Regions from separate parts of the Streptomyces sp. NPDC059917 genome, predicted to be linked through region 1. Evidence: riboswitches for the same ligand, from Rfam matches in the RefSeq annotation. Region 1 holds a riboswitch; the other holds the start of a gene.
The links. A riboswitch is a leader RNA that binds a small molecule or an ion and turns the genes downstream of it on or off. The one in region 1 is predicted to bind ZMP and ZTP.
Positions count from the first base shown of each region.

Region 2: linked by a shared signal. The riboswitch ahead of ACFWAR_RS01960 (bifunctional 5,10-methylenetetrahydrofolate dehydrogenase/5,10-methenyltetrahydrofolate cyclohydrolase) and the one ahead of glyA (serine hydroxymethyltransferase) in region 1 are both predicted to bind ZMP and ZTP.

Region 1 covers NZ_JBHWLC010000013.1:120,870-124,069, forward strand. Annotated here, with positions in the region: gene trpS (tryptophan--tRNA ligase) at 1-287, opposite strand, end outside; gene glyA (serine hydroxymethyltransferase) at 556-1,824, opposite strand; ZMP/ZTP riboswitch at 1,860-1,950, opposite strand; gene rocD (ornithine--oxo-acid transaminase) at 2,060-3,200, shown strand, end outside.
Region 2 covers NZ_JBHWLC010000002.1:161,821-165,020, forward strand. Annotated here, with positions in the region: gene ACFWAR_RS01955 (peptide MFS transporter) at 1-123, opposite strand, end outside; gene ACFWAR_RS01960 (bifunctional 5,10-methylenetetrahydrofolate dehydrogenase/5,10-methenyltetrahydrofolate cyclohydrolase) at 280-1,125, opposite strand; ZMP/ZTP riboswitch at 1,202-1,311, opposite strand; gene ACFWAR_RS01965 (class I SAM-dependent methyltransferase) at 1,393-2,157, shown strand; gene ACFWAR_RS01970 (RNA polymerase sigma factor) at 2,371-3,200, shown strand, end outside.

The sequences.
Region 1 (3,200 bases):
CAGCCGAGCTGCGCGTGCTCGGGCACGTGGCTCTGGACGAAGAGGGTGCAGCGCTCGGGGTCGAGACCGGCGGCGAGCAGCTGGGCGGCGGAGAGCCGCGTATTGGCGCGGAGTTCCTTCGGATCCTGCGGCATGGTGATCGCGTGCAGGTCGACGACCATGTAGAAGGCGTCGTGGGATTCCTGCAGGGCGACGTACTGCCGAATCGCTCCGAGGTAGTTCCCGAGGTGGAACGAACCGGAGGTGGGCTGGATACCGGAGAGCGCGCGGGGACGATCAGAGGCCATGGGCCCATTCTCTCAGGTGCGGGGGCGGTCTTCGGCCCGCGCTGGCCGGAATCGGTTGGCTCCGGCGCTTCCGGCGGGTGGGGGCCGGTGCGGGGGCGGGCGTGACCCCGCGTACTCGCCCGTACCCGGTCGGCTTGATCTTGCGCGAATCAAGCGACCGCTTTCCCGACCGCCCCCCACCCCTCCGGGGGCGCCTCAAGCGCCGGCGGGGCTGGAGGTGGCCGGGGGCCGCCTCAAGCCGGCCCCGCCGGCGATTGGGGCGGGGAGGTCAGGTGGTCGGGAGGCCCGGGGCCGGGAAGGTGGTCATGAGGGAGGTGACCTCGGCGCGGATGGTGGCCAGGGCCGCCTCGTCGGCGACGGCACCGGCCGCGACCCCCCGCGCGATCCAGTCGGCGACGACCGGCATGTGCTCCGGCCGCAGCCCCCGCGAGGTCAGCGACGGCGTCCCGATCCGCACCCCCGAGGGATCGAACGGCTTGCGCGGGTCGAACGGCACCGTGTTGTAGTTCACGACGATCCCGGCCCGGTCCAGCGCCTTCGCCGCCACCTTCCCCGGCACCCCCCGCGAGGTCAGGTCCATCAGGATCAGGTGGTTGTCGGTGCCGCCCGACACCAGGTCGAAGCCACGCTCCAGCAGCGCCGCCGCCAGTGCCTTCGCATTGGCGACCACCCCGTGCGCGTACGTCACGAAGGCCGGCTGCGCGGCCTCGTGCAGGGCCACCGCGATGCCCGCGGTCGTCTGGTTGTGCGGCCCGCCCTGGAGCCCGGGGAAGACCGCCTTGTCGATGGCCTTCGCGTGCTCCTCGCGGCACATCAGCATCGCCCCGCGCGGCCCCCGCAGCGTCTTGTGCGTGGTGGTGGAGACGACGTCGACGTGCGGGACGGGGCTCGGGTGCGCGCCGCCCGCGATCAGGCCCGCGATGTGCGCGACGTCGGCCACCAGCACCGACCCGGCCTCCTTCGCGATCTCGGCGAAGGCCGCGAAGTCGATCGTCCGCGGCAGCGCGGTGCCACCGCAGAAGATGACCTTCGGCCGCTCCTTGAGGGCCAGGTCGCGGACCTCGTCGAAGTCGATCAGCCCCGTGTCCGCGCGGACGCCGTAGCGCACGCCCCGGAACCACGACCCGGTCGCGGAGACGCCCCAGCCGTGCGTCAGGTGCCCGCCCATCGGCAGCGCCATGCCCATCACGGTGTCGCCGGGCCGCGCGAAGGCCAGGTAGACGGCCAGGTTGGCCGGGGAGCCGGAGTAGGGCTGGACGTTGGCGTGGTCCACGCCGAAGAGCCCCTTGGCCCGCTCTATCGCGAGGGCCTCGACGCGGTCGATGTTCTGCTGGCCCTCGTAGTACCGGCGGCCCGGGTAGCCCTCGCTGTACTTGTTCTGCAGCACGGTGCCGGACGCCTCGAGGACGGCGGCGGACACGTAGTTCTCACTGGGGATCAGGCGCAGGGTGTCTGCCTGCAACTGCTCCTCCGCCGCGACGAACGACGCGAGTTCGGGGTCGGTCGCGAAAAGGGCGGGGTGGCGGCTCGCGGACATGGCGGCTCCTCCGGGGTCGATGTCAGATCTCGTCCCCGCGAGGCCCAGGCGAGCGGCCCTTGATGCGGTCGTGCGCGCACGACTCCCCCGGAGTTGGTTCTCCGTACGCCAGTCGCCGTGCGTGCCGCCAGCTTAGCCGCCGCGCCGCGTTCGATGTTTCCCCGTCCGCATCGCGAGCGAGATAGACAATGACGCCACCCTCGTCACTGCCCCGCACGGACGAAACGGAGACCCCGTGTCGACTCAAGCCGACGCCCAGAGCAATGCCGCCACTGTGGCCGCGATCAGCGCCGCCGACGCGCACAGCGCGCACAACTACCATCCGCTCCCCGTCGTCGTCGCCTCGGCGGAGGGCGCGTGGATGACCGACGTGGAGGGCAAGCGCTACCTCGACATGCTCGCGGGCTACTCGGCCCTCAACTTCGGCCACGGCAACCGGAGGCTGATCGACGCGGCGAAGGAGCAGCTGGAGCGGGTCACGCTCACCTCGCGCGCCTTCTTCCACGACCGCTTCGCCGACTTCTGCGGCGAACTGGCCGCGCTGTGCGGCAAGGAGCTGGTGCTGCCGATGAACACGGGCGCGGAGGCGGTGGAGACCGCCGTGAAGACCGCCCGCAAGTGGGGCTACGAGGTCAAGGGCGTCCCCGACGGCCAGGCCAGGATCGTCGTCGCGTCGAACAACTTCCACGGCCGTACGACGACCATCGTGTCCTTCTCCACCGATCCCGAGGCCCGCGACCACTACGGGCCCTACACGCCCGGTTTCGACGTCGTCCCCTACGGCGATCTCGACGCCCTCGCCGCGGCCCTCACCGACACCACCGTCGCCGTGCTGCTGGAGCCGATCCAGGGCGAGGCGGGGGTGCTGGTGCCGCCGCCGGGCTACCTGGCGGCCGTACGGGAGCTGACGCGCGAGCGGAACGTGCTGTTCATGGCCGACGAGATCCAGTCGGGGCTCGGGCGGACCGGGAAGACCTTCGCCCTGGAGCACGAGGGCGTCGTGCCGGACCTCTACATCCTGGGCAAGGCGCTCGGCGGCGGGGTGGTGCCGGTGTCGGCGGTGGTCGGCGACCGGGACGTGCTCGGGGTCTTCCGCCCCGGCGAGCACGGCTCCACCTTCGGCGGGAACCCGCTGGCCTGCGCGGTCGCCCTGGAGGTGATCGCGATGCTGCGCACCGGCGAGTACCAGCAGCGCGCCACCGAGCTGGGCGACCACCTGCACCGGGAGCTGGGGCTGCTGGTGGGCGGCGGCGCGGTGACCGCCGTGCGCGGGCGCGGGCTGTGGGCCGGGGTGGACATCGACCCGGCGCTCGGCACGGGCCGGGAGATCTCCGAGAGGCTGATGGCGCGCGGGGTCCTGGTCAAGGACACCCACG
Region 2 (3,200 bases), on a different contig from region 1:
GAAGCGCTCCCACAGCTCGGCGAGCACGAGGGTGGCCAGCCCGCGGGGGTGGCGGGCGCGGCCCGCGCCGGTCACCGGCGCACCCGCCCGGTCCGGCTCCGCCGCGGAGCCCTGCTTCTGCATATCCATCGATCCGTTCACATATTCATTGCAGCGCCCCGGCGGGGTGCCCGGATCGTCCTTTCGGCCAGTGCGGGGGCACGCGGAACGCCCCGGACCGTTGGGCCCGGGGCGTTCGTCGTGCGGAAGGCCCCGCAGGGGGCAGGAGGTCCCGGCGGGTCAGCCGAGGTCGGCCAGGTTCAGCCCGGCCTGCGCCGCGGCGGCCTGCACGGTCTGCTCCAGCAGGACGGCGATGGTCATCGGGCCGACGCCGCCGGGGACCGGGGTGATCAGCGAGGCGCGCGCGGCGGCCGACTCGAAGTGCACGTCGCCGCGGTTGCCGTCGTAGCCGGCGTCCAGGACCACGGCGCCGGGCTTGATGTCCTCGCCGCGGATGAACTCGGCCTTGCCGACGGCGGCGACCAGCACGTCCGCCTGGCGGATGATCGAGGGGAGGTCCTCGGTGCGGGAGTGGCAGTAGGTGACCGTGGCGTTCTGCCCGAGCAGCAGCATCCCGGCGGGCTTGCCCAGGATCGCGCTGCGGCCGACGACCACGGCGTGCTTGCCGGTCAGCTCGACCTCGTACTCGGCGAGCAGCCGCATGATCCCGCCCGGGGTGCAGGACACGAAGCCCGGCAGCCCGAAGCCCATGGCGGCGAAGGAGTGCATGGTGACGCCGTCGACGTCCTTGCCCGGGGCGATGGCCTCGAAGGCGGCGCGCTCGTCGATGTGGTGCGGCACCGGGTGCTGCAGCAGGATGCCGCTGACCTCGGGGTCCACCGAGAGCGCGGTGAGGGTGGTGATCAGTTCCTCGGTCGTGGTGGAGGCCGGGAGCTCGACGTGGCGGGAGGTGATGCCCGCCTTGGCGCAACGGTTCTGCTTCATGCGTACGTACGTCACGGACGCGGGGTCCTCGCCGACCAGGACGGTCGCGAGGCAGGGGGCGGTGCCGGTGCGTCGGGTCAGCTCGGCGGCGAGGGCGCCGGTGCGCTCCGAGATGCGGCGGGCGAGGGCGGTGCCGTCCATCAGCTCGGCGGTGCGGTGCTGCGCCGGAACGGTCTGGGCAGTCGTCACGGGGTCTCCTGAACGTCGCTGCGGGATCGCGGATCGCCCAGGCGCGCGGCAGTCGACGGAGCGGGACACCTCGGTGCCGCACTGCGTCGGGCCGCTCCCCGGTGGTGATCCACCCAAGCGCCAGTCACGGCCCACCGACCACTGTAGTCGAAGCCCGAGGTGGGCCACGAGGCGGAGAATCAAGTGGATCACAAGGCGTGCAGCTGGGACGATCGCGGCATGACACCTCATTTCGATCGTCTCGTCGCCGAGGCCGAGTCCGTGTCCGTGGACGGCTGGGAATTCTCCTGGCTGGACGGCCGGGCGACCGAGCAGCGCCCCTCCTGGGGCTACCAGAGGCTGCTGGGCGAGCGCCTGGCGGGCGTACGGGCGGCCCTGGACATCCAGACCGGCGGGGGCGAGGTGCTCGCGGGAGCGGGCCCCCTGCCGCCGCTGATGGTGGCCACCGAGTCGTGGCCGCCCAACGTCGACAAGGCGACCCGGCTGCTGCACCCGCGGGGCGCGGTCGTGGTCGCGGATGCGGACGAGCCGCCGCTGCCCTTCGGCGACGCGGCCTTCGACCTGGTGAGCAGCAGGCATCCGGTGACCGTCTGGTGGGACGAGATCGCCCGCGTGCTGCGGCCCGGCGGCCGCTACTTCTCCCAGCAGGTCGGACCGGCGAGCGTCTTCGAGCTCGTCGAGTACTTCCTCGGGCCGCAGCCGGAGGAGGTCCGGCGCGGCCGGCACCCCGACGACGCGGTGGCCGCCGCGGCCGCCGCGGGGCTGGAGGTGGTCGACCTGCGGTCGGAAAGGCTGCGCACCGAGTTCCACGACATCGGAGCCGTGATCTACTTCCTGCGGAAGGTCATCTGGATGGTGCCCGGCTTCACGGTCCACCAGTACCGGGACCGGCTCCGTGAGCTCCACGAACGGATCGAGCGCGAGGGCCCGTTCGTGGCGAACACCGCCCGATTCCTCATCGAGGCCCGCAAACCGGGACGATGAAGGGGGCCGACGGATTCGCGGCCGAAAGGTTGCACGGACACAGCGTGGCGCAGGTCACTCAATTCATGGCGTAACGAATCGACTCGGGCATGCGATGAACCGACAGGTGTCCTCGCGCGGCGCCGGAATAACGACCCCCCTCGGGCTCGTTCCACGAGTTCGCGCGATGATGTCCCGTCCCGCCCTTATATCTGCCGCAACGAGAGGCTCCTTGTGTCGCTCAGCCCGTCCCGTACGTTCCCTCCGGAGATCGCCGAATCCGAGGCCCTGGTCGCGCTCGTAGAGCGTGGCCGCGAGCAGGGTCACATCAACGGTGACGACGTGCGCCAGGCCTTCGAGGCCGGCCGCATCCCGGTGGACCAGTGGAAGCGGGTCCTGCGCAGCCTGAACCAGGTCCTGGACGAGGAGGGCGTCGCGCTGCACGTCAGCGCCGCCCCGGCCGCGAAGGCCCCCGCCAAGAAGGCCCGCAAGGCGGCGGCAGCGCCGGCCCGCACCGTGACCAAGAAGGCCGCCGCGCCGCGCCCCATCGGCGCGCGCAAGACCGCGGCCACCGCCACCGCGGCGGCGATATCCGCTCCGTCGGCCTCCGTGACCGAGGAGGAGGCGGCGGCCGAGGCCGCCGAGCCGAAGAAGCGGACGGTCAAGAAGACCGCCGCGAAGAAGGCGACGGCCACCAAGAAGACCGCCGCCACGAAGAAGAGCGCCAAGGACGGCGACGAGGGCGAGACCCCCGCGGCCGAGGGCGAGGAGTGGACCGAGGAGGACCTCGCCGACGAGGCGGAGGAGACCACCCCCGCCAAGACCGGCACCCAGGGCTTCGTGCTGTCCGACGACGACGAGGACGACGCCCCGGCCCAGACGGTCATGGTGGCCGGTGCCACCGCCGACCCGGTCAAGGACTACCTCAAGCTGATCGGCAAGGTGCCGCTGCTCAACGCCGAGCAGGAGGTCGAGCTCGCCAAGCGGATCGAGGCCGGCCTCTTCTCCGAGTACAAGCTCGAAGAGGAGGAGGACCACAAGCCCGCCTTCAAGCGCGAGCTGGA